Linked DNA regions of Herbiconiux aconitum. The protein of the gene in region 1 interacts with the protein of each later gene in a pairwise test. Links are inferred from orthologs where the notes say so. Each region holds a gene or a part of one and is shown in the gene's direction. Other genes may lie near its edges.

Region 1 (9,639 bases):
GTCGGGGCGCTTGCCCTGGGTGAGCAGCACCACCCCGATCGTCGGCACGAGGTCGCTCAGGAGCGCACCCGTTTCGACGCCATGATCGCCACGAAGTGCCCGATCAACGCGAGGATCGACAGGGGCACGAGCGCGACCAGCAGGATGCGGTCGGCGAACACCCCACCGATGAACAGTCCCACGATCGCGAACGCGAAGATCAGCATCGTCAGTTCCACCGAGTGGTACAGGCGGTGGAAAGGCAGGTAGCGCGCAGCGCGGCGCAAGCGGGCCACGAGCGCCTGGGACGGCTCAGATTCGCCCTGCTTGTCGGCCAGCTTGTCGAGCCCCGCGTTCGCACGGGCCACGTGCACCATGTCGTTGAGCGCCTTGTTCAGCACGATGACGAGCGCGAGCAGGAGGCCGAGGGTGGTCCAGAGGAAGTCCTCAGGCGCCTCGAACGGGTAGCCGGCTGCCCGGATGCCGAGCGCGATCGGAATGAGCGACTCGGTCGTGTAGTGCCCCACCTTGTCGAGGAACACCCCCGCCGGCGACGACGTTCCTCGCCAGCGCGCGACCTCGCCGTCGCAGCAGTCGACGAGCATCTGCAGCTGGCCGAGCACGAGCGCGAGCGCCGCTCCCCCGATACCCGGGATGAGCAGGGCTGCGGCGGTCGCCCACCCGGTGAGGATCATCAGGCCCGTCACACCGTTGGCCGAGATCGAGGTCTTCAGCAGCACCCAGGTGACGTAGGGCGAGAGGCGGCGGAGGTAGAGCGACGCCGTCCAGTGCTCGGCGTTGCGTCGGCCGCGAACCTCAGGAGGTTGCGCGACGGCCTTGAGCTCGGCGATCGAGGAGGGCCGGCGTGCAGACGCGGGCCGGCCGTGAGGGAATTGCGACACTGTCACCTTCCCGTGTGCGCCGTGATGTTCTTCGTCAGCGTGAGGAATCCGAGGATGAACCCGAGCCCCCAGCTGAAATGGATGCACGGCAAGACTATGAGAAACCACGCCCCCGTGCGACCGCCGCCACGGCGAGCGGCGTCGATCGCCGCCACCGCCACGAAGAGCAGGTAGACGATCGGCACGATGAAGCCGAACACGAGACCCACGCCGACCGCCGCGAGCGTGGAGTCGCCCTGGGCCGTGCCGACGCCGAGCAGAACGAGCCCGACCACTCCGGCCAGGAACCCGAGCACCACCACGGCGACCGTGACCGGCGGCACGAAGTACTTCAACGCATTCGCGGTGAAGAAACGTCGTGCGAGTTCGCCGCGCCAGAGGCCGGTGGAGAAGAACTGGCGGGCCAGCCGCTCGAGCGAAGGGCGTGGCCGGTAGATCACCACGAGCGCGGGCGTGAACCACACCACGCCACCGGATGCCCGCAGGCGCCGGTTCAGCTCCCAGTCCTGACCCCGCCGGATGTCTTCGTTGAACAGCCCGACCTTCGTCAGCCACTCGCGGCGGAAGACGCCGAGATACACCGTCTCGGCCGGGCCCTCCTTGCCCCCCACGTGGTGGGCGCCGCCGCCGAGGCCGGCCTTCGAGCCGTAGGCGATCGCGACGGCGCTCTCGAAGGGGGTCGTGCCCTCGGCCTTCATGATGCCGCCCACGTTCGCCGCGCCCGTGCGGAGCATGGTCTCCACGGCGATGCGCGTGTAGTCGCGCGGGAGCAGGGAATGAGCATCCACTCGCACCACGATCGGATACTGTGATGCGCCGATGGCGACGTTCAACCCGCTCGGCGTCGATCCGGTGGGGTTGTCGATGACCCGGATGCGCGGATCGACCACCGAGAGCCGCTCGAGCAGCTCGGTGGTGCCGTCGATCGACGGCCCGAGCGCCACGATCACGTCGAAAGGGCCCTCGTAGTCCTGATCGAGCAGGCTGGCGATGGCCGCTTCGACGTGAGTGACCTCGTTGAGCACCGGCATCACGTAGGAGACGCCCGGTCGCTCCGCCGTGGGCTCCGATGTGGGCTGGGTCATCGCATCCGATCGTTCTGGAGGGGTGTTCCGGGCCGCCGCACACACGGAAAAAGGCTGGTGAGCCACCGCCGCGTTACAGCGACGACGAGCCTACCAGCCTGATTCCGGCGCCCCATGGGGCGTGTGATTACGAGGCGAGCTGCCCCAGCGTGACCTCGACCGTCTTGGAGTCGCCGCCACGGGTGAAGGTGATCTTGGCGGTGCCGCCCGCGGGCTGGGTGCGCACCTGGGCGGTGAGGTCGATCGAGTCGGTGATCGGCAGTCCGTTGAACGCGGTCACCACGTCACCGGCCTGCAGTCCCGCCTTCTCGGCCGCTCCACCGGCGGACACCGACTGGATGATCGCGCCCGCGGTGGTGCTGTCGGCCTCGGAGGAGGCGTCGCCCACCGTGGCGCCGAGGAGGCCGTGGGTGGCCGACCCGTTCTTGATGATCTCCTGCGTGACGCGCTGCACGAGGTTCGCCGGAATCGAGAAGCCGACACCGATGTTGCCCGACTGGCCGCCCGAGCTGTCGCCCGATCCCGCACTCGCGATCGCCACGTTCACGCCGATCAGCTTGCCCTCGGAGTCGAGGAGCGCACCACCGGAGTTGCCGGGATTGATCGCCGCGTCGGTCTGGATGACCGAGAGCGAGATGCTCGACTGCTGGGTGGGAGCCTGCTGCTGTTGCTGCTGCCCCTGACCGCCCTGACCCGGGAGGTCGAAGTTCCAGAAGTCGTAGGGGCCCTGGTCGCCGTTGCCGTTGCCGTCGTCGGGCGTGGGGTTGGTCTCGGTGTCGTCGGGAGCGGCCGAGGAAGCCACGGTGATGCTGCGGTTCAGCGCGCTGACGATTCCGTTGGTGACGGTGCCGGAAAGGCCGAGCGGCGCGCCGATGGCGATGGCGACGTCACCGACGTTGAGCTTCGACGAGTCGCCGAACTCGATCGGGGTGAGCCCGGATGCGTCGGTCAGCTTGATGACCGCCAGGTCGGCGACCGGGTCGGTGCCGACGACGGTGGCGCTGTAGAGCTTGCCGTCGTTGGTCTGCACCTTGATGTCGGGGCTCGCCGTGGCGCCGTCGAGGGTGACGACGTGGGTGTTGGTCACGATGTAGCCGTCGTCGGTGAGCACGACGCCCGAGCCGGTGCCGGCTGCCTGGTCGCTCTGCACCGAAATGGTGACGACGGAGGGCGAGGCCTTCGCGGCGACCGCGGTGATGAGGTTCGCGTCATCCGGGTTGTTCACCGTGATGCTGGTGGGGCTCGACGCCGTGTTGCTCGTCGATCCGCCGTTCTGGCTCACGGCCCAGGCGGTGACGCCCGCTCCGGACGCGCCGCCGATGAGGGCGCCGATGGCCAGTGCCGCGATGAGCGCGACCCCGCCGCGACGCTTCTTCGCCGGAGCGGCCGGCGCCTGGGTGTAGGCACCCGACGCGGCATACATCGCCGAGTTGAAGTTCGGGTCGGGAACCGCGCCGTAGGGCGGGGTGCCGGCCGTGGGGGTGCCGAAGGAGCCGTTGCCGTAGTTGGCAGTGTGAGCGGGCTGGCCCGACTGCGCGGCGTGCGGCGCCTGGCCGTAGGGGGCCTGCGACTGCGCCGTCTGGCCGTAAGGGCTCTGCTGAGCCGGGGCCTGCGGAGCCGGGTAGCCCGCGAGGTGCGGGTTCACCGACGTCGGCTGAGACTGGGTCGGCTGCGGCACGGTCGGCTGCGCCGCCGTGGCCCCGGCCGGCGTCGTCGGATGGGCCGGCACGGGCGGAACGACCGGCGGCACCACAGCCGTCGTGTCGTCGCGGTGGGAGAATTCGGGGGTGGCGGGTGTGACGGGCGCCGTGGGCTGCTGCGCCTCGGGCGTCGACTCCGAGGACTGGGCGTCGTGCGCGGCGCCCGCGTTGTCGGCCGGGATGCCGTCGGGGTTCTCGGTGCTCTCTGACATGTGGTGCTCCTTCCAAGCACTTGCAAGCATCCTCACCGAAGCTGTGGGAACTCTATGGACCGGCTGTATGCAGTCTGCCGTCTCGATATGACTGAGCTACGAGACGCTCGCCGGCTCGCCGGCCACGATGCGAGAGGTGCGACCTCCACGTTAGCCCGGGTGACGGCGCGGGCGACCCGGTCCCCGGGGCACACTAGGTTGGAACGATGACGATCAGCGGATCCTGGCAGCGGACAGCGCGCGGAGCCGGGCTCCTCGCTCCTGACGGCCGCATCGCCTCCACCATCTTCGCCGAGATGAGCGGGCTCGCCCAGTCGACCGGCGCGATCAACCTCGGGCAGGGATTCCCCGATGAAGACGGCCCGGCCGAGGTGCTCGACGCCGCCCGCCGCGCCATCGCCGACGGCGTCAACCAATATCCGCCGGCAACCGGCATCCCGGCGCTCCGTTCGGCCATCGCTCAGCACCAGAAGCGGTTCTACGGCCTGAGCGTCGACCCCGACCGCGAGGTGCTCGTCACCGCCGGCGCCACCGAAGCCCTCGCCGCGACCATCCTGGCGCTGGTCGACGAGGGCGACGAGGTCGTGACTCTCGAACCCTTCTACGACGCCTACGGCGGACTGATCGCGCTCGCTCGGGGCGTGCACAAGACGGCGGCTCTGCACGGGCCGGAGTTCCAGCCCGACCACGACGAACTGCGGCGGGTCGTGACCGACCGCACCCGGGTCATCCTGCTGAACAACCCGCACAACCCCACCGGATCGGTGCTGGCGCGGGAGACGCTCGAACTGATCGTCGAACTCGCACACGAGCACGACGCCATCATCGTGACCGACGAGGTGTACGAGCACCTCACCTTCGAACAGCCCCACATCCCGGTCGCCACACTGCCAGGCGCACGGGAGCGCACCGTCACGATCTCGTCGGCGGGCAAGACCTTCAGCACGACAGGGTGGAAGATCGGCTGGCTGGTGTCGACGCCCGAACTCGTCACCGCCATCCTTGCCGTGAAGCAGTTCCTCACCTATGTGAACGGCGCGCCGTTCCAGCCCGCGATCGCTGTGGGCCTCGCCCTGCCCGACTCCTTCTTCGAGGGCATCGCCCGCACCTTGCAGGCCAAGCGCGATCTGCTCTCCCAAGGCCTCGTGAAGGCGGGGTTCCAGGTCTCGCGGCCCGGAGGCACCTACTTCGTCGTGGCCGACGCGGCCCCTCTCGGCTACGCGGATGCGGCGACGCTGTGCCGCGAACTGCCGGCGCTCGCCGGGGTGGTCGGAGTGCCGATCAGCGCCTTCGTGCACGAGGAACACGCGCACTCCTACGCCTCGCTCGTGCGCTTCGCCTTCTGCAAGAAGACCGAGGTGCTCGAGCGCGCCGCGGCGCAGCTGGGGGGGCTTTAGCTGCCGGGTACCGGCCCGCCGCCCTTCGGGCTCGCCCGGCCTTCGGCTGGGCGGGCCCTTTTTGCTCGCGCCGCCGCTTCTGCGGCGCGAGGCGACATGTTCGGCTGAGGTCGCTGACGCGGCCTCGGCCTCACCCTGGGTCGTCGAGCGCGGCCCGCGGCCTGCGCTCTCGTTCCCCACGACTTGGGAAACGAGAACGAAACGACGGAGGGGGCCCGGAACTAAGGGCTGACGCTCCGTCGTTTCCGCTCGAGGGCCCGAAACTCCGTCGTCTCGCACACGAGCGCAGGGCACGGCACGCAACAGGCCCTACTCGGCGACCCAGGGTGAGCGCGTGGCCGGAGGGCACGACCGCAGGCCGGGCCCTCCGGCCGCACGCGAACATGTCGCCCGGCGCCGCAGAAGCGGCGGCGCCGGCAGTAAGCGCCCGACAGGCCGAAGGTCTGCCGGGCGCGGGAAGTGGCGAGGCGGCACCCGACTACAGCACGCAGTTCCCAAACCGCCGCAGCGCCAGCGCCGGATTCACCCGGCGCACCTCGTCGATGCGGCGCGGGTCGATCCACGCCACCGCCACGTCTTCGCGCTCACCGAGTGACGCGATCGTGACGCCCATGGGGTCGACCACGAGGCTCGCGCCCACTCCGATCGGCGGCGTCTGGTCGGCGGCTGCGACGTAGATCGTGTTCTCGAGCGCCCGGGCCGTGACGAGAGTGCGCCAGTGGTGCTCCTTCAGGGGGCCGCGCACCCACTCGGCGGGCACCACGACGAGGTCGGCGCCGGCATCCACCAGCCAGCGCGATACCTCGGGGAAGCGGATGTCGTAGCAGGTCTGCATGCCGATCGTCACGCCCTCGATCGAGAAGGTCTGCGGGGTGCCGATCGTTCCGGCCTCGACCCAGTCGCTCTCCCGGCCGCCGAACGCGTCGTAGAGGTGCACCTTGCTGTACTGCGCGATCAGACCGTCGACCGGCGAGACGGCGACGAGCACGTTGGCGAAGTGGCCGGCTTCTGTCGACTCGGCGACCATGCCCGCGATGATGTGCGCGTTCAGCTCGGCCGCGATCGAGCCGAGCGCTGTGACGAAGGGTCCGTCGAGTGGTTCGGCGTTGGCGACGGATTCGGCGCCGATCGGGTCGACGAAGAACGAGGAGTACTCCGGAAACACCACCAGCGAGGCCCCACGCTGCACGGCGGTGCGGGCGAGGCGGGCGATGGTCTCGAGGTTGGCGGCCTTGTCGGGGCCCGGTGCGAACTGGGCGACGGCGACGGCGAAGCCGAGAGCCGGGGCGGTGCCGGTGAGCCCGGCACTGGCACTGGCACTGGCGGTGTCGGTGAGGCCGACTCCGTCGCTCACGCGAGCCTCGCCATCGCCTTGATCGCGCGCCGTTCGTCCATCGCCGCATACCCCTCCGGCAGATCCTCGAACGCGACCTCGAGATCGAACACCCGGCCGGGCCGGAGGCTGCCGTCGAGCACGGCGGCGAGCAACTCCGGGAGGTAGGCGCGCGCCGGCGCCAGTCCGCCGCCCAGGCCCACGTTGTTGTCGAAGGCGATGTTGATCGGGAACTCCACCTCGTGCGGCACACCCACGAAGCCCACCCGCGATCCGGGGCGCGCAATGGCGAAGGCGGTGTTCATGGCCTCTCCGGTTCCGACGCATTCGAGCGTGGCATCCGCTCCGAGGCCGCCGGTGAGTTCGAGAACGGCGCCCACGGCATCCTGGCCGCGCACCTCGACGAGGTCGGTGGCGCCGAACTCGGTGGCGACCGCCTGCCGGGCCGGGTTGCGACTCAGCGCGATGATGCGGGTGGCACCGAGCCGTCGGGCCGCGAGCACACCGCTCAAGCCGACGGCCCCGTCGCCGACGACGGCGACCGTCATTCCCGGTAGTACTCCCGCGCCCACGGCCGCGTGGTGGCCGGTGCTGCACACGTCGGAGAGGGCGAGCAGGTGCGGGATGAGCGCATCGTCGGGGCGACCGCCGGGCACGACGACGAGGGTGCCGTCGGCGAGCGGAACCCGCACGAACTCCCCTTGACCGCCGTCGACGCCGTGAGCGCCCCAGAAGCCGCCGTGCAGGCACGAGGACGTGATGCCGTGCCGGCAGTGCGGGCAGGTTCCGTCGCTGTACATGAAGGGTGCGATGACGAAGTCGCCCACCGCCACGGCGCCGACATCCGTGCCGACGGCCTCGACGATGCCGATGAATTCGTGTCCGATCCGGCTGCCGGGCCGGCGGTCGGTGACGCCGCGGTAGTACCAGAGGTCGGAACCGCAGATGCAGGTGGCGACGACCCGCACGATCGCGTCGGTCGACGCCACGATCTCGGGGTCGGGAACCTCCTCGACCGAGACGTCGAAGGCCGCATTGAACACAACAGCACGCATGCCTCGATGCTACCGGCCGCGATGCCGCCCGCCCAGGTGCGCCCTCACCGTCGGGACAGGGCGAGCCGGGCGTAGGCGGGGATGAGGGTGCCGCGCTGGGCTCGGCGGGAGACGACTCGCAGGGGCGCTTCGGCCGAGGCGTCGAGCACCGCGCCCAGAGTCGTCGCGATCTGCGCCATGGCGAGCGGCGCTCCGAGGCAGAAGTGCACACCCGCGCCGAACCAGAGCTGCTTGAGCGATGCCGCCGGGTTGCCGACCGGGTCGAAGCCGCCCGCGGCGCGATCCGCGAGGAAGGTGGCGAGAATGAGACGGTCACCCGGATGCACGGCCACGCCGCCGACGGATGCTTCGGCCTGCACGCTCCGCAGCATCACCGGCGACGGTGTGGTCACCCGCAGGCCCTCGGCCACGGCCGCATCGACGAGCGTGCGGTCGCGCGCGAGAACGTCGAGCCAGCCGGTGTCGGCCAGGATCGCGATCATCCGCGGCAGGTAGGAGACGAGCGTCTCGGTGCCGGTGAGCACGAAAGCGCCGACCGCGCCCATCGCCTCGTCTTCGGAGAGCCCGAGCTCGCGCATCCGGCCGGGAACCGTCGTGGCCGGTGCCTGGCCGCCGCTACCGTCGAGGCCGCCGTCCGGGCACTCACGATACGCACGACGGGCGTGCTGGGTCAGTTCGCCGAGCACCTCACGAGCGGCGGTCACCTGCGCGGGCGTGAAGCGGGGGCGTGACAGCCGCACGAAGCCGGTCACGGCCGACACCCGTGCGAACAGATCTTCGCCGATCACCTCGCGTTCGAGGCCCACCAACCGGCTGATCACTCTCCCGGCGTACTCCCGCACCTCGGCCACGAGATCGACCGTCTCGCCCGCGACCAGCCGCTCGGTGAGCGACGTCGCTGCCGCGCCGATCGTCGTCCGAGTCAGCTCGCCTACGTACGCCGGCGCGAACAGCGGCCCGAGCCGTCGCCGCAACGCCAGATGATCGAGGCCCTCCATGTTGAGCAGCACCGACGGCCCGAGCACGGGCGTCCACAGCTCGGCCGGCGAGCCGGGGCCCGTCTTGGTGAAGCTCGCGGTGTCGAGCAGCACGGCCCGCAGGGCGTCTGCCTCCGTCACCACGACGCCGAGCTTCGGCACCCGCAGCACGGGTCTCCGGATGCGGGACAGCAGCGGGTAGACGAGCGGATGCGCGGTGCGCTGCACCCGCTCCTCCCACGGTCGTTCGGCGCCCGGCCGCACGCCCGCCGGCGTGGCCGCCGTCGCGCCCGATTCGACCCGCACGTCACGCGTCACAAGCGCACCACCATCGCGCCGAGGGAGATGCCGCCCGCCAGGCCGACCAGCGCCACCAGGCTGCCCTCTCCCACCAGGCCCCGTTCGCGCGCGAGCTGCAACTGGAGCGGAAGGGTCACGGAGGCGAGGTTGCCGTGCTCGGCGATGGTCACGACGGTGCGGGCGGGGTCGATTCCGAGCACCTCGACGATGGTGTCGTGATACGACAACGCCACCTGGTGCACGGCGACGAAGTCGAGTTCGGCAACCCGATGACCGAGCGCGGTGATGGCCTGCTCCACGAGCCCGACGCCCAGTTCGCTGAAGGCGCGCTGCAGGGCCGCGCCGTCCATGTCGAAGTAGCTGCCGCCCTCGGCGTGCGGATTGACCGAGCCGCCGGCGGGCAGCGTGCCCACCGCCCAGTGCTCGGAGTGCGCCACGAAACGACTGCCCAGGATGCCCGGCCCCTGATCGTCGCCCCGATCGCTCGCGCGTTCGAGCAGCACAGCCGCTCCCCCGTCGCTCATCGTGTATCCGGCGAAGGAGCGGAGGAACTGCCGCTGGTCGTCGAGTCGCCAGCGCACGGCGTGCGAGGGCTCCTCACCGCTCGCGATGAGCACACGGCGGTACTGCCCCGAGGTGATCAAGGCATCCGCGACCTGCAGGGCGTTGAGCACGCTGTTGCACGCGTTCTTGATGTCC
Region 2 (9,652 bases), 620 kb from region 1 along the record:
GGGTCGCGTGACCCTTACCCGACTGCTCCTCCACAGGAGCCTCGATGGGCGCTTCGGTCGTGCTGGATTTCTTTGCCACGGTGTCCTCGTTCGTTCGTCTCTTAAGATTACCTGCATGACAGACAGCAATGGCTCCTCGTTCGCCCAGAATCCGCCGCAGATCGCTCTCGAAGAGGCTCTCGCCGAGGCCGTCGAGCTCGGGCTCCCGGTGAGCATCGCCGATCTCAGCGATCTGGTGCGTATCCCCTCCGTCTCGTGGGCGGCGTTCGATCCGGCGCACGTGGCGGCCAGCGCGAATGCCGTGGCGGAGCTGTTCCGCGCGACCGGGGCGTTCGACTCGGTCGACGTGCTGCGCGCTTCCACCGAGTCGGGGGAGCTCGGCCAGCCGGCGGTGCTCGCCACGCGGCCGGCCAAGAACGGCAAGCCCACTGTGTTGCTCTACGCGCACCACGACGTGCAGCCTCCCGGGCAGGATGCGGACTGGGATTCACCGCCCTATGAGCCCACTGTGCGCGGCGACCGCCTCTACGGCCGCGGTGCGGCCGACGACAAGGCGGGCGTTGTCTCGCACCTGGCGTCGGTGCGGGCGCTGTCGGCAGTGGCCGGTGCCGACTTCGACCTGGGCCTTGTGGTGTTCATCGAGGGCGAGGAGGAGTTCGGCTCGCAGTCGTTCGCGAACTTCCTCGAGACCAACCGGGAACGGTTGGCGGCCGATGTCATCGTGGTGGCCGATTCCGACAATTGGGACACGGAGACCCCCTCGCTCACCATCAGCCTCCGTGGCAATGTCACCCTGAAGTTGACGGTCTCGACCCTCGACCACGCCTCGCACTCCGGCATGTACGGCGGGGCGGTTCCGGATGCGATGCTGGCCGCCATCCGACTGCTCAGCACCTTCCACGACGAGAACGGCTCCGTGGCGGTCGCCGGCCTCACCTCGCGCGAGATGCCGACACCGGAGTACACGGAGGAGACACTCCGCGCCGAGACCGGGCTGCTCGACGGCGTGCAGCCGATCGGCACCGGCACGATCCTGTCGCGACTGTGGGCCGGGCCCTCCGTCACGGTGACGGGCATCGATGCCCCGACGGTCGCGAACGCGTCGAACACCCTCCTCCCGAGCGTGTCGGTGCGCGTGAGCGCGCGGATCGCGCCGGGGAAGGATGCGGGCGAGGCCCTGGTGGCGCTCGAGGAGCACATCCGTTCGCACACACCGTTCGGAGCGCAGGTGGAGATCAGCGACGTCAACACGGGCAGCCCGTTCCTCGTCGACACCTCGGGCTGGGCCGTCGCTGCGGCGAAGGATGCGATGCGCGACGCCTGGGGGGCGGAGCCGGTCGAGGCCGGTGTCGGCGGATCGATCCCGTTCATCGCCGACCTGGTGCGCGTTTTCCCGGAGGCCCAGATTCTCGTCACGGGTGTCGAAGACCCGCACACCCGTGCCCACAGCCCGAACGAGTCCCTGCACCTCGGCGTCTTCAAGCGTGCCATCGCCGCGGAGGCTCTGCTCCTCCTGCGCCTGAACTCCCGGGAATAGATGCGGCGACCCCCCAGTTGCCCGAGTTAGACTTTCTGCATACTTCCGAACGAAGGGATCGCACATGAGCGAAACAACGCTGACCGCCGGGGTCGAGGCGCCGGCGCACAAGGTGGGCATCACGCCCGCCGCGGGCGACAAGGTGCGGAGCCTGCTCGAGCAGGAGGGCCGCGATGACCTGCGTCTTCGCGTCGCCGTGCAGCCGGGCGGATGCTCGGGTCTCATCTACCAGCTCTACTTCGACGAGCGGATGCTCGACGGAGACGGCGTCGTCGACTTCGACGGCGTCGAGGTCATCGTCGACAAGATGAGCGTTCCCTACCTCGAGGGCGCCACCATCGACTTCGAAGACACGATCCAGAAGCAGGGCTTCACGATCGACAACCCGAATGCCTCCGGAAGCTGCGCCTGCGGAGACTCATTCCACTAGAGCAATGCGAATCTACGGATTCAGGGGCCGTTCCTTCGGGAACGGCCCCTTTTTCGTATCCGAAGCGACCGCATCCGGTGTGCCTGTGGCAACGGCGGCGACCTCGACCCAGTAGGCTATGAGGAGGTCAAATACACTGTGGTGTAGCTTCCCGAAAGGTCTGTGGTGCGCTCTAACCGACGTCTCCGATGGGTCGCGATTCCTATCGCGGCGCTACTGTCCGTTGTCTTGGCCGGGTGCACCCAAGACCAGCTGCAAGGCTGGCTTCCGACGGAGCCCGGCACCACCAACAACGTCGACCGCGTCATCGGCCTCTGGGTCACGTCGTGGATCGTCTTGCTCATCGTGGGTGTCATCACCTGGGGCCTCACCATCTGGGCGATCGTGGTCTACCGCCGCCGCAAGGGGCAGACCGGTCTGCCGGTGCAGCTGCGCTACAACCTGCCGATCGAGATCTTCTACACGATCGTTCCGCTCATCCTGGTGCTCGGCTTCTTCGCCTTCACCGCCCGCGACCAGAGCGAGATCGAGGCGAAGTACGACAGCCCCGATGTGAAGATCCAGGTCTTCGGCAAGCAGTGGGCCTGGGACTTCAACTACGTCGACGAGAACGTCTACTCGCCCGGCATCCAGGGCCAAGACGACCCGGATGACGCGAACGGATCGCTCGTGGAGTCCGAGATCCCGGTGCTCTACCTGCCCGTCGGCAAGAAGGTGGAGATCGAGCTTCAGTCGCGCGACGTCATCCACTCCTTCTGGGTCATCGACTTCCTCTACAAGAAAGACATGCTGCCCGGCAAGACGAACTTCATGTACGTCACGCCGGAACGTGAAGGCACGTTCAGCGGTAAGTGCGCCGAGCTCTGTGGTGAATACCACTCGCTGATGCTCTTCAACGTGAAGGTCGTCTCGCAGCAGGAGTACGACGACTACATCCAGTCCTTGAAAGACGCCGGTCAAGAGGGTCAACTGGGCCCGGAGTACAACCGCAACCAGAACCTCCCGGGCATCGGCACGCCCGCGCACGAAGAAGAGTAGGAGCGCGCCATGACAGCAACAGTGGCGGTATCGCCCGGCACCGCGACCCCCATTCCGACTCCGTCGAAGTCGGTGGGCCGCAAGGGCAACATCTTCATCAAGTGGATCACCTCCACCGACCACAAGACCATCGGGTACATGTACCTGATCGCCTCGTTCCTCTTCTTCTGCCTCGGTGGCGTGATGGCTCTCGTCATCCGCGCGCAGCTGTTCGAGCCGGGTCTCGAACTGCTGCAGACGAAAGACCAGTACAACCAGCTCTTCACGATGCACGGCACGATCATGCTGCTGATGTTCGCGACGCCGCTGTTCGCGGGCTTCGCCAACGTCATCATGCCGCTGCAGATCGGGGCACCGGATGTCGCGTTCCCGCGTCTGAACGCGTTCGCCTTCTGGCTGTTCCTGTTCGGTTCCCTCATCGCGGTCTCCGGCTTCCTCACCCCGCAGGGTGCCGCGTCGTTCGGCTGGTTCGCCTATGCGCCGCTGTCGTCGACGACGTTCACACCCGGTGACGGCGGAAACATGTGGGTGTTCGGGCTGGGGCTCTCGGGCTTCGGAACGATCCTCGGTGCCGTGAACTTCATCACCACGATCATCACGCTGCGCGCGCCGGGCATGACCATGTTCCGCATGCCGATCTTCACCTGGAACATCCTGGTGACGTCGATCCTCGTGCTGATGGCCTTCCCGGTGCTGGCTGCCGCGCTCTTCGCACTCGGCGCCGACCGCGTCTTCGGCGCTCACATCTACGACGCGGCGAACGGCGGTGTGCTGCTCTGGCAGCATCTGTTCTGGTTCTTCGGGCATCCGGAGGTCTACATCATCGCGCTGCCGTTCTTCGGCATCGTCTCCGAGGTGTTCCCTGTCTTCAGTCGTAAGCCGATCTTCGGCTACAAGACCCTGATCTACGCGACGATCGCGATCGCCGCGCTGTCGGTGACGGTCTGGGCGCACCACATGTACGTCACCGGATCGGTGCTGCTGCCGTTCTTCGCCTTGATGACGATGCTCATCGCAGTGCCGACGGGTGTGAAGATCTTCAACTGGATCGGCACGATGTGGCGAGGGTCAGTGACCTTCGAAACACCGATGATCTGGGCCATCGGCTTCTTGATCACCTTCACCTTCGGTGGTCTGACCGGTGTCATCCTCGCGTCGCCGCCGCTCGACTTCCATGTGTCCGACACCTACTTCGTGGTGGCGCACTTCCACTACGTGGTCTTCGGTACCGTCGTGTTCGCCATGTTCTCCGGCTTCTACTTCTGGTGGCCGAAGTGGACGGGCAAGATGCTCAACGAGCGGCTCGGCTATTGGCACTTCTGGCTGCTGTTCATCGGCTTCCACACCACGTTCCTCATCCAGCACTGGCTGGGCGTCATCGGAATGCCGCGTCGTTATGCGACGTATCAGCCCGAAGACGGATTCACGTGGATGAACCAGCTCTCGACGATCGGTGCGTTCATCCTCGCCGCGTCGATGATCCCGTTCTTCCTCAACGTCTACATCACCGCCCGCAAGGGGGCCAAGGTCACGGTGAACGACCCGTGGGGCTACGGCCGTTCGCTCGAGTGGGCGACGTCGTGCCCGCCGCCGCGGCACAACTTCACGTCGATCCCGCGCATCCGTTCGGAATCGCCGGCGTTCGACCTGAACCACCCGGAGGCCGGCATCCCCGTCGGCGTCGGGCCGGCGAAAGACGCGCCGGATGCTCCCACGTACGACCTCTCACAGGGCAAGGTGAAGTAACGCAATGAGGGCGAATACCAATCTCTTCTGGATCCTCTTTGCCTTCATGGTGGTGGCCGATGCGGCTTACACCATCTGGTCGCTGATCTGGTACGGCGGGCAGGTCGAGTGGGTCGGCACGGTCGGCATCGGTCTGGCTGCGATCCTGTCGGCGTTCTTGGCCTTCTACCTGGGCCGCGTGCACAAGGCACAGGGTGCTGAGCTGCCTGAAGACCGCCTCGACTCCAACATCGACGACGGGGATCCCGAGATGGGCTTCTACAGCCCGTGGAGCTGGTGGCCGATCATCCTCGCCGGTGGTGGAGCGCTCATGGTGCTCGGCCTCGCGGTCGGGTTTTGGATCTCCTTCATCGCGGGTGCCGTGTTGCTCATCGCGATCGTCGGCTGGGTCTTCGAGTACTACCGGGGCTACTTCGCCCGCTAGGCTCCCTGACCCCTCGGCTTGCCCGATTGGACCCGTGCTCCTCGAGAGCGCGGGTCTTTTCGTTAGGCCGACGGCCTCCGCACCCATCCGCACCCATCCGTACCCGATCGGCACCGATCGGCGCCGATCGAACGGAGTCAACACGCCGGGGAGGTCGGACGCAGGCAGGCGGGACTTTGCCGCGTAGGCTCTGTCAGTCGTCGGGACCGCCGTCGTCCTGCTCGACGTCGAGCAACCAGGCGTCGAGGTGCGGCTGCAGAATGGCGCGTTTTGCCGGCGAACTGGCCTCAGATTGCCGAACATCGAGGTTGTACATGACCATGTCGTCGTCGGCATATCGATTCAGGTAGCGCCGGAACTCCTCGTCGCTGTGTTGTGGCGAGCAGTAGAGAGTGACGGCAACGGTGGTGACGGCCTCGCGCGCACCGAACTTGTCGGCCAGAACGCGAGCAATTTCGTACCCGCGATTGACGTGAGCGATAGCCATGACCGCGAGCCCACTTTCGGCGAGTGCGAGCATCGACGCGAAGGGCACTCGCGGATTCATGACGACCACCTCGAGTACATCCTCTCGGCCGTCGATGACGATAGCCGCGACGAGGTCGCGGAACTCGCTCGAATCTCCCTCCATGCGGGCGCCCGCACGCTGGAACTCGCTCCACGCGCGGTCGCCCGAGTGGGCGTCATCCAAGGATTCGTACAGCGCGTAACGGGTCGCCCGATCGAGGAGGGCCGAAGCCGAAGGCTGAGCAACCAACGCACACTCCAATGAGAATCCAAAGACAGGTCAAGCTTCGCGCGGGAATCGTGTGATTGGACATGAGCAATTCCTACCCAGATCAGCGGTGTCGGTGGTGGGTAGCAGGGACGATTTTGCCGTTCGGCCTCGCGGTCGGGTCCAGGATGTCCGTCATCGCCGGTGCCGTGTTGCTCGTTGCGATCGTCGGCTGGGTCTTCGAGTACTACCGGGGCTACTCCGCCCGATTGGACCCGTGCTCCTCGTGAGCGCGGACCGCTCCTGGCCCCCGTCGTGCGGGCACCGACGACAGAGGAGGGCCCGCCAAACTAGGTCAGCTGGGCCCTCCGCCGGCACGCCAGCTTCGAGGCGCAGAGGGGCAGGCGCTCGAGGTAGGCGTCGAGGCTGTTCGGGCCGCCCAGGGGCACGATGCGCTTCGGCTGTAGTGGCCCGGATGAGCCGCCACTTCAGCCGCCACGCAGCACTTCTGCACCAGGAGGATCGATGACTTCGCGGTGCCAGCCAGCACGCCGCCAGCCAAGGCATCAGGGAAGTTGGCGCCGGTCGCGACGAAGATTGTGTCGATCGGGCCGGTGTAATACTCCGCACTGACGTTGGCGGAGACGATGAAGCGGTCGTCGCCCTCGATGCGAAGCACCGTCTTGCCCGTCGTCGCCTTGAGGTCAGGTGAAGGCCGCGAAGGGAGCGGCGAGCACGGTGGCGACGACGACGCCGAGTGACACAGTGGTGGCGGCGAGCAGCCCTGCTCGACCGGCTCGGGTGGTTCGGGTTGGTACTCAACGACGAAGGGCCCGGCTCCGCAAAAGTGCGGTGCTGGGCCCTGAGTCGGGGGAGGGGACGAGGCTACTTGAGGCCCGGGCCCTCCTCGAGGGAGTGATCGGTGCCGTCGCCGTGCAGGCCCTGGGGGGCATGACCGTGGCCGTGACCGGCCTCGAGCTCGGTGCGGGTGGCCGGGGCGATGCGGTCTTCGAAGAACCACTTCGACATACGCACCCGCAGACGCGCACCCGCCGTGATCTTGCCCTGGCTGTTCGGGCGGAGCATCAGCGGTTCGTAGACCTCGTAGTCGAGCAGCTTCCAGCGCTCGTAGTCGTCGACCTGCTCGTGCACCTCGATGTACTCGCCACCGGGCAGACGAACGATGCGGCCGGACTCATAGCCGTGCATCACGATCTCGCGGTCTTTCTTCATCAGACCGATGCAGACGCGCTTGGCGACGAAGTAGGCCAGGAACGGGCCGAGCACGACCCAGGCCTGGATGGCATGCGTCACGCTCTCCAGCGACAGCTGGAAATGCGTCGCGATGATGTCGGAACTCGCCGCCGCCCAGAGGCCGGCGTAGAAGGTGACACCGGCGGCGCCGATACCCGTGCGGGTCGGAGCGTTGCGCGGGCGGTCGAGGATGTGGTGCTCTCGCTTGTCGCCGGTGACCCAGCCTTCGACGAAGGGATAGATCGCGACGAGGGCGAGAAGCAGCACCAGAGCCACGACGGGCACGATGATGTTGAACGACCAGGTGTGGTCGAGCCAGACGAACTCCCAGCCCGGTGGAATCAATCGGAGAGCGCCGTCGGCGAATCCGATGTACCAGTCCGGTTGCGTACCCGCCGAAACGGGGGAGGGGTCGTATGGACCGTAGTTCCAGATCGGGTTGATCGTGAAGAACGCGGCCATCAGAGCGATGACACCGAACACCAGGAAGAAGAAGCCACCGGCCTTCGCGGCGTACACCGGGAGGATCGGGTAGCCCATCACGTTCTTCTCTGTGCGGCCACCACCGGCGAACTGCGTGTGCTTGTGCACCACGACGAACACCAGGTGCAGCGCGATGAACGCGACGACGAGCGCCGGCAGCAAGAGGATGTGCAAGGTGTACAGACGCCCGATGATCGCCGTGCCGGGGAACTCGCCACCGAACAGGAGGAACGAGATCCAGGTGCCGATGAAGGGGATGCCCTTGATCAGGCCGTCGATGATGCGGAGGCCGTTGCCCGAGAGCAGGTCGTCGGGGAGCGAGTATCCGGTGAAGCCCTCGGCCATCGCGAGCACGAAGAGCGTGAAGCCGATGACCCAGTTGAGCTCACGCGGCTTGCGGAACGCACCCGTGAAGTAGATGCGCAGCATGTGGATGCCGATGGCCGCGATGAACAGCAGAGCCGCCCAGTGGTGGATCTGGCGAACCAGGAGACCGCCGCGGATGTCGAACGAGATCTTCAGCGCCGAATCCATGGCCGCCGACATCTCCATGCCCTTCAGCGGAGCCCAGGAGCCGTTGTAGGTCACCTCGGCCATCGAGGCCTGGAAGAAGAAGGTCAGGAAGGTACCGGAGAGGATGATGACGACGAAGCTGTAGAGCGCCACCTCACCGAGCATGAACGACCAGTGGTCGGGGAAGATCTTGCGGCCGAACTCCTTGACGACACCCGAGATGCTCGTGCGCTCATCGATGTAGTTCGCTGCCGCGGCCGTGAAGCCGCCGCTCTTCGCCGGCGCCGGGGTCGTGACGTCGGCCGGGGCATCCGATCTTTCGATTGTGCTGGTCATGAACGCTCCCAGAAACTAGGGCCGACGGGCTCGTTGAAGTCGCTCTGGGCCACCAAGTATCCCTCGGAGTCTACCTCGATCGGCAGCTGGGGAAGGGGCCTCTTCGCCGGTCCGAAGATGACCTGGCACTCGTTCACCACGTCGAACGTCGACTGGTGGCACGGGCAGAGCAGGTGGTGCGTCTGCTGCTCGTAGAGAGCGACAGGGCAGCCGACGTGGGTGCAGATCTTGGAGTACGCGACGATGCCGTCGTACGACCAGTTCTCACGCCCGGGGCTGATGTTGAGGTCGGCCGGGTTCAGACGCATGAGCAGCACGGCGGCCTTGGCCTTCTGCTCCAGGCGGTCGGGCGCGTCGTTCAGACCTTCGGGGATGATGTGGAACACCGATCCGATGGTGATGTCGGATGCCCTGACCGGGATGCCGGAGGGGTCGAGCGTGAGACGCGCACCCTTCTTCCACATCGTGTGGCTGAGCAGTTCGGCCGGGTCTTCGTCTTGCGGAGCGAGACCGCGGAAGAGCACGATTCCGGGCAACGGGAACGCGATCAGCGCACCGATCAGGCTGTTGCGGATGAGCGTGCGGCGACCGAAGCCCGACTCCCTGTCGGCCTCGTCGAAGATCTCGACGGCGCGGGCGCGGGTCTCATCCGATCCCTGGACGGGGTGGCGGATGTCGATGCCCTCTTTGTCGTACATCAGGGCCTTGGCCCAGTGCACGGCGCCGAGGCCGATTCCGAACAGGGCCAGCGCGATGCCGATGCCCATGAACAACGTGTTCAGCCGGACGGAGCCGACGTCCTCGTTCTCGATGGGGAACGCCATGTACGCAGCGAGCGCGAAGACACTGCCTGCGATCGAGAGGTAGAAGAGCGTGTAGATCGACCGCTGCGCCCGACGGGCGGCCTTCGGGTCGGTGTCGGTGACGCGCTGGCGGTGGGTGGGCTCGCCCGGGTTCTCGACGTCGGACGCAATGACCGCGGTGCTGGTCGATGCCGTTCGACTCGTCTCGACGGCCGACGAATCGGAGGCGGAGGACTCTGCTCCGCTCACCTCGTCATGTGCCATTGTTGTCCCTTTCGAGCTGTGCTGGTGTGTGCTGCTGTGCCGGTGTTCACGAGATCCGGGCGGGCTAGTTCGATTTGGCGGTGAGCCAGACCATCAGTGCGACGATCGC
Region 3 (10,753 bases), 640 kb from region 1 along the record:
GAGATGGTCTCGGTCGAGGCGGTCGCCTACGCCCCGGCCTTCAGCGCGTCGCGAGGTCTGTGGTTCGTCGACATCGCATTCGAGAAGACGCCGGCGCTGTGGCCGTTCGTGCGGCTGGCGGTGGCGCGGTACCAGCCGGTCAGCCTGGCCGGGCTCCACCTCTCCACTGCGGTGCGCGCCGATTTCGCGCAGCTGCCGCCAGAACGCGCGCTCACGGTGTTGCGCACCGACGAGCGCGGCATCCGGGTTCTCGTCTCGGGTGCGGCGGAGCAGTACGACCCCACGGTGGCGCGCGAGAGGCGCCGCGCGATGTCGGCGTCGCTCGAACGCTTCGATGCGGCAATCGGGGGAGACCTCGGCTGGACGACCGTGGCACACACCCCGATGGGCGAGTGGGGTGCCCGGTCGGCGGATCGGCAGCCACCCGCCGATCTCATCTGGGGCGCCGAACTCGTCTCGCCCGAGGTGCTGCCGCTGCGACGTCCGCTCGCGGGTGGGGGATCGGAGCCCGCCGACCCACCGGCCTCGCTCTGGCGGGTCCGGGTGCGCGAATGGGAGGAGTTCGCGGGCGACCCGGACATCCCGGGAGACGAGGCCGGGCATCCCGGGAACGCGGTCTGGGAGCGTCGCCTGGTCTACACCGACGAACTCCTGCTCTGACGACGGCGGCTCGCGTTCACCGCACCCCGGACAGCGCGCGGCGCATCAGGAAGCACACGGTGTGAGTTCGAAGACATCTTCTGTGAGCGACACCGGGCCTCCGATCAGCGTGACCTCCTGCACTCCACGGAGGCGCATCGCCGCGAGGTCCGCGGGCGGCACGCAGTCGGTGTGCACCACATAGAGCGGTGCGCCGAGCACCCCAGCCCACGCCGCGCCGGACAGCGCGTCGGGGAAGTTCGACCCGGTAACCAAGAAGGCGCGATTCACGAAGGCGTAGGCGCTGTCGATGATCGCCGTCGAGACCGCGTAGCGGTCTGCGCCTCCGATCCTGTTCGTGATCACGATCGAGGCGAGCGACTTCTCCATGCCAGGCGACACGGAGGCCGGTCCACCGGCCACGGTCAGCGATTCCGGGTGCAGCGAGCGCAGCGCTTCCGCTGTCGGGGCGTCGACGGCATCGGAGGCGCCGTTCACGAGCACGACCGGCGCTCCCGCTTTGCCGGCTGGTGCGCCTGCGCTCAGGGCGTCCGGGAAGGTTGCGCCGGTGGCCACGTAGGCGAACGAGCTGCCGTTCGGGAACGCGTAGGCGAGCAGGTTGCGCGACACCTCGTAGCGATCCGCTCCCGACACTCGATCGGTGGCCGCGATCTGGTTCAACTGGGCAAAGACGCTTTGAGGAACGGACGCCGGCCCGCCGACGACAACGATCTTCGACGGATGCAACCGGTGCAGCTCGTCCGCTACGGCGGGCGCAAGGCTCGCACCCGTCGTCAGTAACAGGGGCCCGCCCTCTTTTGCCGCCGCGGGGCCGGCGCTCAGCGCATCCGGGAAGTTCGAGCCCGTCACGACGTAGACGACCGGCGCTCCGTCGGGGTAGGCCTGCTCGGAGACGGCCACGGCCACGGCAGTGCGATCGGCGCCCGTGATCCGGTCGATCACCGGGTCCTGGTCGAAGAGGACGCGCACGCTGAAGCTCAGGCGCGTGGTGAGCGCCGAACCGGACGCGTCCGGGATGATCGTCACACTCACTCTCAGATCGTTCGACTCCTCGAATCCTGCCGGCAGAGTGGCCGGGACGGTCAACTGCAAAGAATCACCATCGTCGGCGATGTCGTAGTCAAGCTGGATGCTGGATTCGGAGGCGGCGTCGATGAGGTCGGCTTCGACGAACAGACTGTCTGGGTCGCTCCAGTCTCCGTTCGGACCTTTGCCCCACAGGTCATACGTGCCCGCGAGCGTCAGTGTGCCGCCGGGTGAGATGAATGCGGGCGAAGGGAATGCGGAGTATGAGTAGTCGACCTGGCTTTGCAGCGCCTTCGTGAGTGAGAAGTCCACGTCGGCGACGGTGCGCGGCGGGACGCCGATAGGACCGACAGAGTTGTCCAGCATGGCTTCGAGTCGCACGTGGTCGGAAGACGACCCGGCTGCGCTTGTGATCGTCACCTCGACGAGGGAGCTCCTCGGGAATTCTTGCGGCACAGCGATGTCGAAGGAGGTGACCGTGGCAGGGATCGATCCTGTCACGTCCTCGGAGTATCCGCTCAGCGACCAGTTCAGACCGTCGATGTCGTATCCGGCAAGTTCGGGGGGCAGGTCGACGTGCAGGGTGCGGGTGTCAGGAACGGAGAAGGGCGCGCGCCAGGTGCCGGAAAGCGACCTGCCCAATTGATGGACGGTGGCAGTCGAGGGGGCCGGCACGAGATCGGTGGCTGACGCCCCGGTGCCTCCCGCCCCGAAGGCCGCTGCCAGTGCTGCTGCGACGATGATGTAAGCGCTGGTGCGCGCGGTGAATGTCATTTCTTCCCCCACTGCAAGCCGCATTGCAAGCGGCCCTGGATGCCGCCGGAGCCGGTGGCGTGCTCAGCGTAGTGCCCGCCTGTGACCTCCGATCGAACGGGCTGGGCCGACACGGCATGCGTCGGGCGGCACGACACGCCGGACGGCGCATCCACCCGGCGTTTAGACTTGGTACCCAAGCCGAGACAGCCGGAGAATCAGTGCCCTCGAACGACTCCTTCGTGCACCTGCACGTCCACAGCGAATACTCGATGCTGGACGGCGCGGCGCGAGTCAAACCCCTGATTGAGGCGGCCAAAGAGCAGGGGATGCCGGCCGTCGCCGTCACCGACCACGGCAACGTCTTCGGTGCTTTCGACTTCTGGAAGACGGCCACCGAAGCGGGCATCAAGCCCATCATCGGCACCGAGGCCTACCTCACTCCCGGCACCCATCGGGGCGACAAGACGCGGGTGCGCTGGGGCAACGGCGGTGGCGACGACGTGTCGGGCGCCGGCGCGTACACCCACATGACGCTGCTGTCCGAGACCACCGAGGGCATGCACAACCTCTTCCGGCTGTCGTCGAAAGCGAGCATCGAGGGCTACTACTTCAAGCCGCGCATGGACCGCGAGCTCCTCTCCACCTACGGCAAGGGCCTCATCGCGACCACAGGATGCCCGTCGGGCGAGATCCAGACCCGCCTGCGGCTCGGTCAGTACGACGAAGCCGTCAAAGCCGCCTCCGACTTCCGCGACATCTTCGGCAAAGAGAACTTCTTCGCCGAGATCATGGATCACGGGCTCGAGATCGAGCGCCGCATCATGCCCGACCTCCTGCGGCTGGCCAAGCAGCTCGACCTCAAGCTCGTCGCCACGAACGACCTGCACTACACGCACGCCCATGACGCGACATCCCACGCCGCGCTGCTCTGCGTGCAGTCGGGTTCGACCCTCTCCGATCCCAACCGGTTCAAGTTCGACGCCGACGAGTTCTATCTGAAGTCGGCCCAGGAGATGCGGCAGCTGTTCCGCGACTACCCGGATGCCTGCGACAACACCCTGCTCATCGCCGAGCGGTGCGAGGTCGCCTTCGACACGAAGGCGAACTACATGCCGCGCTATCCGGTTCCCGCGGGCGAGACCGAGGCCACCTGGTTCGAGAAAGAGGTCGAGAAGGGCCTCGAGGAGCGCTACCCGAACGGCGTGACCCAGGAGGTGCGCGAGCGCGCCGACTACGAGGTGGGCGTCATCAAGGGCATGGGATTCCCCGGCTACTTCCTCGTGGTCGCCGACTTCATCAACTGGTCCAAGCGCAACGGCATCCGCGTCGGCCCCGGGCGTGGCTCGGGCGCCGGATCGATGGCCGCCTATGCCATGAAGATCACCGACCTCGATCCGCTCGTGCACGGCCTCATCTTCGAACGATTCCTGAACCCCGACCGGGTGAGCATGCCCGACTTCGACGTCGACTTCGACGACCGGCGGCGCGGTGAGGTCATCAAGTACGTCACGGAGAAATACGGCGACGAGCGGGTGGCGCAGATCGTCACCTACGGCACCATCAAGGCCAAGCAGGCGCTGAAAGACTCGGGGCGCGTGCTCGGCTTCCCGTTCAGCATGGGCGAGAAGCTCACGAAGGCGATGCCACCGCCCATCATGGGCAAAGACATCCCGCTCTCCGGCATCTTCGACAAGGCGCACCCGCGCTACAAAGAGGCCGTCGACATCCGCACCGTCATCGAGATGGACCCCGAGGCCCGCACGGTCTTCGACACGGCGCTCGGCATCGAGAACCTCAAGCGCCAGTGGGGCGTGCACGCGGCCGGCGTCATCATGTCGAGCGATCCGCTGATCGACATCATCCCCATCATGAAGCGCGAGCAGGATGGCCAGATCGTCACCCAGTTCGACTACCCGGCGGCCGAATCGCTCGGCCTCATCAAGATGGACTTCCTGGGGCTCAGAAACCTCACCATCATCGACGACGCCCTCGACAACATCCAGTCGAACCGCGGCGAGAAGCTCGTGCTCGAAGACCTCGACCTCGACGACAAGGCGTCCTACGATCTGCTCGCGCGCGGCGACACGCTCGGCGTCTTCCAGCTCGACGGTGGCCCGATGCGCGGTCTCCTCCGGCTGATGAAGCCCGACAACTTCGAAGACATCTCGGCCGTTCTGGCTCTCTACCGACCAGGGCCGATGGGTGCCGACTCGCACACCAACTACGCGCTGCGCAAGAACGGGCTGCAGCCGATCACCCCCATCCACCCCTCGCTCGAAGAGCCGCTGAAGGAGGTGCTCGGCGGCACCTACGGCCTCATCGTCTACCAGGAGCAGGTGATGTCGATCGCGCAGAAACTCGCCGGCTTCACGCTCGCCCAGGCCGACCTGCTGCGCCGCGCGATGGGCAAGAAGAAGAAGTCGGAGCTCGACAAGCAGTACGAGGGCTTCTCGAAGGGCATGCACGACAACGGCTACTCCGAGGCCGCGGTCAAGACTCTGTGGGACATCCTGCTTCCCTTCTCCGACTACGCGTTCAACAAGGCGCACTCGGCCGCCTACGGAGTCATCTCCTACTGGACCGCTTACCTGAAGGCGCACTACCCGGCCGAGTACATGGCGGCGCTGCTGACGAGCGTCGGCGACTCCAAAGACAAGATGGCGCTCTACTTGAGCGAGTGTCGTCGCATGGGCATCAAGGTGTTGCCGCCGGATGTGAACGAGTCGATCGGGTTCTTCACCGCCGTCGACACCGACATCCGCTTCGGCATGGGTGCGGTGCGGAACGTCGGGATGAACGTGGTCGAGTTGATCCGCTCCGCCCGCGAAGAGAAGGGCGCCTTCACCTCCTTCGGCGACTTCTTGAAGAAGATCCCGTTGCAGGCCACCAACAAGCGCACCATCGAATCGCTCATCAAGGCCGGCGCCTTCGACTCCCTCGGATCGACCCGGCGTGCCCTCATCGAGGTGCACGAGGCGATGATCGACAACGCGGTCTCAGAGAAACGCAACGAAGCCAACGGCCAGGTGGGCTTCGACTTCGACTCGCTGTGGGATGCGCCCGAAGAGGTTCACGACATCCCGGTGCGCCCCGAGTGGGCCAAGCGCGACAAGCTGGCGTTCGAGCGCGACATGCTGGGGCTCTACGTGTCGGATCACCCGCTCGCGGGGCTCGAGATCCCGCTCGCGAAGGTGGCGTCGACGTCCATCCTCGATCTTCTCGAGAGCGAGCACACGCAAGACGGCGACCAGGTCACCGTGGCGGGGCTCATCACGAGCGTGCAGCATCGCGTGGCGAAGAACTCGGGCAATCAGTACGGCATGATCACCGTCGAGGACTTCAACGGCGAGATCACCGCCATGTTCATGGGCAAGACCTATCAGGAGTTCGGGCCGGCACTCACGAACGACGCCATCGTGGTGGTGCGCGGTCGCGTGTCGCTCCGCGACGACGGCATGAACCTCCACGCCTTCAGCATGTTCCAGCCCGATCTCGGGCAGGTGGGAACCGCGGGCCCACTCCAGATCTCGCTCGCCGAGACGCGCGCCACCACCGATACCGTGCAGGCGCTGAACGATGTGCTCATCCGTCACGCCGGCGACACCGAGGTGCGACTGAAGCTCATCAAGAACGACAACGTGCGCATCTTCGAGGTGCCGTTCGGCGTGAACGTGACGGCTGATCTGTATGGCGAGCTGAAGTCGCTGCTCGGGCCGAACTGCCTGGTGTAGCCCGCGGCCACCCGCCCTACGCGGCCCGCACGGAGGGCTCCTCGGCCGTTGCCAGCAGCTCACGCACCGTGCGCGGTTCGCGGCCCAGAAGCGTGCCGAGCAGCGGGTCGACCCCGGCGAAGTAGCCCCGTTCGGCGGCCTGGAACACGCCGAGCAGGAATCGCGCCTGCACCTCGTGCTGCCCCGCGGTGAGTTGAGCGGCCATCCACTCCTCCTCGCTCAGCGCCGCGCACTCGACCGTCCGTCCGGTCGACTCCGACGCGATGGCGGCCACCTGCTCGAACGTCGGTGCGGCACCGGCGGTGAGGGTGATCGGGCCCTCGTGCGCACCATCGGAAGCCAGGATGACGGCTGCCGCTTCGGCCGCGTCCTCGCGCGCTGTCCACGACACCGGCCCGTTCGCCGGCACGGCGATCACGCCGGTCTCGCGCCACGGGCCGGCGAACCAGAGGAGGCTGTGCGCATAGAAGCCGTTGCGCAACGATGTCCAGGGCAGACCCGACTCGGCGAGCAGACGCTCGGTCACGGCATGGTCGACCGCGGGCCGGAAGGGGTTCTCGAGCGAGGCGCCCTGATGGCTCGTGTAGAGCACGCGACCCACTCCGGCGGTCACGGCCGCATCGATCGCGGCCCGGTGCAGGCTCACGGCGTCGGCGCTCGGGTCACTCGCCGAGACGAGCAGCAGCTGGTCGGCGCCGTCGAACGCGAACGGCAACGAGTCCGGATCGGCGTAGTCACCGCGCCGCACCGCGATGCCGGCGTCGGCGAAACGCTGGGCTTTGGCGACGTCGCGGGCGACGACGACGATCTCGCTCGCCGACATCCGCCGCAGCAGGTGGTCGGCGGTGGCTCCGTTGAGGGAACCGGTGGCTCCGGTGACGATGATCATGGTTCGTCCTTTCGTGTTAACAATGGAAACAACGAAAGCGTATCACTGGAATTTCCGTTGATATCACCAGTGCGTTAGCATTGAAAAATGACGGATGCGATCAGCACACGAGTCGGCACGCGCGACAAGATCATCGAGGTCGCTGCGCTACTGCTCCAGCATCACGGCCCTGCGGCGGTCACGACCCGCGGCGTCGCCCAGGGCGCGGGGGTTCAGGCGCCGACGATCTATCGACTCTTCGGCGACAAAGACGGTTTGCTCGAGGCGGTGGCCGAGCACGTGATGGCGAGCTACGTGTCCAAGAAGGCGGCCGTCGTCGAGGCGGCATCCGTCGACGGCGTCGATCCGCTCGTCGACCTGCGGGCCGGATGGCAGACACAGATCGACTTCGGCCTGAACAACCCCGACCTCTTCCGACTCGTGAGCGAATCGAATCGGGTGCGGGATTCGCCCGCGCTGGCGTCGGGCAAGCGCGTTCTGGAAGCCCGGGTGCATCGGGTCGCGGAAACCGGGCGTCTCCGCGTGAGCGAACAGCGGGCGGTCGGGATCATTCAGGCGGCCGGCACCGGGGCCGTTCAGACGATGCTGGGCACGCCGCCCGAGCAGCGGGACCTCGGTCTCGCCGACGACCTCTACGAGGCGGTTCTGCGTCAGATCCTCACTGATGCACCCGAGCCCGCCGATGGAGCCGCGATCGCCACGACCGTCGCGTTCCGGGCCATCGCGCCCGGCCTCGATTCGCTGAGCGAGGCCGAACGACAGCTCCTCCTGGAGTGGCTCGACCGGGCGATCGCCGGACGTTAGCCACGGGGGCTCCTCGCTCGGGCGACCGTCAGGGCAGAGCGGCGGGTGGCTACTCGACCAGTGTCTGGGTGCCGAGCACGATCGCGAGAGCCAGGCGCTCGGCATCCTCGGTTCCCGGCTCGGCCGTGTAGATCATGACGCGGAGGTCGTCGCCGGCCACCACGAGCGTGTCGCAGTCGAGGGTGATGCGGCCCACCGTCGGGTGCTCGATCACTTTGCGCCGGGCCGGGTCATGGCGCGGGGTCACCTCGTCGGACTCCCAGAGGGAGGCGAACCGGGGGCTCTGGGCAGCGAGTTCGCGCACGAGCCGCCGGAGTGCCCGGTCGGCGGGATAGCGGGCGGCGGTCAGCCGCAGCTCGGCAACGATTCCGGCCTCGAACGCGGCCTTCTCGGCGGCGGTCATCACGGTTCTGGTTCCAGGCCCGACGAGGTTGCGCCAGATCGCGTTGCGCTCGATCCCGCGGGCTTTCGCGTTCACCCCCAGGAGTGCCTCGTAGGGCGCGTTCGCGACGAGAAGGGTCATCGCGGCGTCGTAGACGGCGAGCGGGGTGTTCGCGAAGCGATCGAGCAGGCGCTGCACGCTCGGCGAGATGCGCGAAGGCACGACGTCGACGCCTGGAACCGTGAGCCCGGCCAGGCGGTAGAACAGTTCGCGGTCGGCATCGCTGAGGCGCAGGGCACGGGCGAGCGCCTCGACCACCTGGGCCGACGGCGACGTCGCACGGCCCTGTTCGAGCCGGGTCAGGTAGTCGGCCGAGATGCCGGTGAGTGCGGCCAGTTCCTCGCGGCGCAATCCGGTCGCCCGCCGATGCCCGCCGGTGGACAGCCCCACGGTCTCGGGCGCCACTCCGTCCCGCCGATGGCGCAGCATCCGGCCGAATTCCCACGATTCCATGGGTCCAGTCTGCGCGCCGACGACGTTCTTGTCCTGTGTCCGCCAGTCCTAGGACATCCGGACGACTGGTTGTGCGCGCACCCGCGACCGAGACTCGAGGAACGACAAGGGGCCGGCCGCGGCCCACCAAGGAGTGACCATCATGACTGCGCACCACGTTCTCGTCACCGGCGGATCGGGATTCATCGCCGGACACATCATCCTGCAGCTGCTCGAGCAGGGGCAGCGCGTGCGCACCACCGTGCGGTCGCCGGGCCGGGAAGGGGCGGTTCGCGCGGTGCTCACCGACGCGGGCATGGTGCATCCGGATGCGCTCAGCTTCGCCGCCGCCGACCTCACGAGCGATGCGGGCTGGGCCGAAGCGGTGGACGGTGTCGACACGGTGCTGCACGTGGCTTCCCCCGTGCAGCCGGGGCACGTGGAGAACGACGACGACCTCATCCGCCCCGCCGTCGACGGTGCACTGCGAGTGCTTCGCGCGGCGCGCGACGCCGGTGTGTCGCGGGTGGTGCTGACCTCGGCGTTCCACGCCGTGAGCTGGGGTCACCCGGCGAGCGACCACGTGTTCACCGAAGACGACTGGACCATCCTCGACGGCCCGGACGTCGACGCCTACGGCAAGAGCAAGACTCTCGCGGAGCGCGCGGCCTGGGACTTCATGGCCGCCGAGGGCGGTTCGATGGAGCTCACCACGATGCTCCCGGTGGCGGTGATGGGCCCCGTCATGGGCTCCGACATCTCGGGCGCGAATCAGATCGTGCAGCGGATGCTCGCCGGCGCGTTCCCGGCCTTCCCGCACCTGTGGATTCCGGTCGTGGACGTGCGGGATGTCGCGGCCGCCCACATCCTTGCCACGACGGCGCCCGAGGCGGCCGGTCAGCGCCTGCTGCTCTCCGACGGACCGGCGATGGAACTGTCGCAGATCGGCGCGCTGCTGCACGACCGACTCGGCGTCGCGGCGGCGAAGGTGCCGACCGAGTCGATGTCCGGCGAGCCCGGCCTGCCCAAGCTGACCTCGAACGAGAAGGCGCGCCGGGTGCTCGGCTGGGAGCCGCGCCCCGCCTCCGAGGCGATCGTGGCGGCCGCCGAGAGCATGCTCGCGAAGGACCTCGTCTGACCCTGTTTGCGGACAACTCCAAACGAGCGGCCAACCGCGACGCCCTGTGCCGCAGGTTGGCGTCTCGTTTGGAGAAGTCCGAGGGTTCGGGCGCTGGAACAGCCGGGATGCCGGGTCGGTAGGCTTGACGGGCCATGATCCAGACGATTGACCTCCGCGGCCGCACCCTTTCCCGCTCCGAACTCGCCGCCGTCGTGCCGCGCGCCGACACCGACGTGGCCGTCGCCGCCGCGGTCGCGGCCGCGATCGTCGAGGCGGTGCGCACCGACGGACTCGTCGCCCTGCGCGACCAGTCCGAACGCTTCGACGGTGTCGTGCCGGAGCACGTGCGGGTGCCGGCCGGGCACATCGCCGAGGCCGTCGCGGGGCTCGACACCGACGTGCGAGCGGCGCTCGAAGAGGCCATCCGGCGCGTGCGTCAGGCGACGGCGGCGCAGATCCCGGATGCGCGACTCACGACGCTCGCCGACGGTGCGGTCGTCGAGCAGCGCTGGCACCCCGTGCAGCGGGTCGGCCTCTACGTGCCGGGCGGCAAGGCCGTCTACCCCTCGAGCGTCGTGATGAACGTGGTGCCGGCGCAATCGGCCGGTGTCGGATCGATCGCCATCTCCTCGCCGCCGCAGAAGGAGTTCGGCGGCCGCGTGCACCCCACCGTCCTCGGCGCCGCGGGGCTGCTCGGCATCGACGAGGTCTACGCCATCGGGGGAGCAGGTGCGATCGGCGCCCTGGCGTTCGGCGTCGACGAGATCGGCCTCGACCCGGTCGACGTCATCACCGGCCCCGGCAACGTCTTCGTCGCCGCCGCCAAGCGAGTGGTGCGCGGAACCGTGGGCATCGACTCCGAGGCCGGGCCGACCGAGATCCTCGTCATCGCG

The links.
Region 2: the proteins of N1027_RS13385 (region 1) and ctaD interact in binary tests that used the Escherichia coli proteins (3 or more experiments, as listed by UniProt). The link is inferred for Herbiconiux aconitum from one-to-one orthologs.
Region 3: the proteins of N1027_RS13385 (region 1) and dnaE interact in binary tests that used the Escherichia coli proteins (3 or more experiments, as listed by UniProt). The link is inferred for Herbiconiux aconitum from one-to-one orthologs.

The regions. Positions count from the first base shown.
Region 1 is NZ_JANLCM010000002.1:397,642-407,280, reverse strand. The notes cover bases 3,256-6,179. They hold N1027_RS13385 (aminotransferase class I/II-fold pyridoxal phosphate-dependent enzyme), read left to right. Parts: upstream 3,256-4,084; coding sequence 4,085-5,275; downstream 5,276-6,179. Other genes in these bases: N1027_RS13380 (carbon-nitrogen hydrolase family protein), read right to left, coding at 5,754-6,179; N1027_RS13390 (trypsin-like peptidase domain-containing protein), read right to left, coding at 3,256-3,878. Outside these bases: N1027_RS13405 (glycosyltransferase family 2 protein), read right to left, coding at 1-60; N1027_RS13400 (CDP-alcohol phosphatidyltransferase family protein), read right to left, coding at 57-881; N1027_RS13395 (glycosyltransferase family 2 protein), read right to left, coding at 884-1,966; more of N1027_RS13390, read right to left, coding at 2,094-3,255; more of N1027_RS13380, read right to left, coding at 6,180-6,629; N1027_RS13375 (zinc-dependent alcohol dehydrogenase family protein), read right to left, coding at 6,626-7,663; N1027_RS13370 (cytochrome P450), read right to left, coding at 7,708-8,958; N1027_RS13365 (3-oxoacyl-ACP synthase III family protein), read right to left, coding at 8,955-9,639. UniProt on the Escherichia coli protein: Shows aminotransferase activity with methionine and histidine as substrates, and to a lesser extent also with phenylalanine.
Region 2 is NZ_JANLCM010000002.1:1,018,427-1,028,078, reverse strand. Bases 2,446-5,382 are described here. They hold ctaD (aa3-type cytochrome oxidase subunit I), read left to right. Parts: upstream 2,446-3,014; coding sequence 3,015-4,751; downstream 4,752-5,382. Other genes in these bases: N1027_RS16375 (hypothetical protein), read right to left, coding at 5,369-5,382; N1027_RS16380 (cytochrome c oxidase subunit 4), read left to right, coding at 4,756-5,175; ctaC (aa3-type cytochrome oxidase subunit II), read left to right, coding at 2,446-3,005. Outside these bases: N1027_RS16405 (DUF3043 domain-containing protein), read right to left, coding at 1-79; N1027_RS16400 (dipeptidase), read left to right, coding at 116-1,537; N1027_RS16395 (HesB/IscA family protein), read left to right, coding at 1,602-1,967; more of ctaC, read left to right, coding at 2,133-2,445; more of N1027_RS16375, read right to left, coding at 5,383-5,932; N1027_RS20250 (cell wall-binding repeat-containing protein), read right to left, coding at 6,246-6,569; qcrB (cytochrome bc1 complex cytochrome b subunit), read right to left, coding at 6,776-8,476; qcrA (cytochrome bc1 complex Rieske iron-sulfur subunit), read right to left, coding at 8,473-9,543; qcrC (cytochrome bc1 complex diheme cytochrome c subunit), read right to left, coding at 9,608-9,652. UniProt on the Escherichia coli protein: Cytochrome bo(3) ubiquinol oxidase is the terminal enzyme in the aerobic respiratory chain of E.coli that predominates when cells are grown at high aeration.
Region 3 is NZ_JANLCM010000002.1:1,032,512-1,043,264, reverse strand. The notes cover bases 2,336-6,373. They hold dnaE (DNA polymerase III subunit alpha), read left to right. Parts: upstream 2,336-2,711; coding sequence 2,712-6,173; downstream 6,174-6,373. Other genes in these bases: N1027_RS16445 (SDR family oxidoreductase), read right to left, coding at 6,190-6,373; N1027_RS16455 (cell wall-binding repeat-containing protein), read right to left, coding at 2,336-2,460. In the rest of the region: N1027_RS16460 (hypothetical protein), read left to right, coding at 1-660; more of N1027_RS16455, read right to left, coding at 706-2,335; more of N1027_RS16445, read right to left, coding at 6,374-7,062; N1027_RS16440 (TetR/AcrR family transcriptional regulator), read left to right, coding at 7,150-7,866; N1027_RS16435 (helix-turn-helix transcriptional regulator), read right to left, coding at 7,916-8,761; N1027_RS16430 (SDR family oxidoreductase), read left to right, coding at 8,904-9,878; hisD (histidinol dehydrogenase), read left to right, coding at 10,013-10,753. UniProt on the Escherichia coli protein: DNA polymerase III is a complex, multichain enzyme responsible for most of the replicative synthesis in bacteria. This DNA polymerase also exhibits 3' to 5' exonuclease activity. The alpha chain is the DNA polymerase catalytic subunit.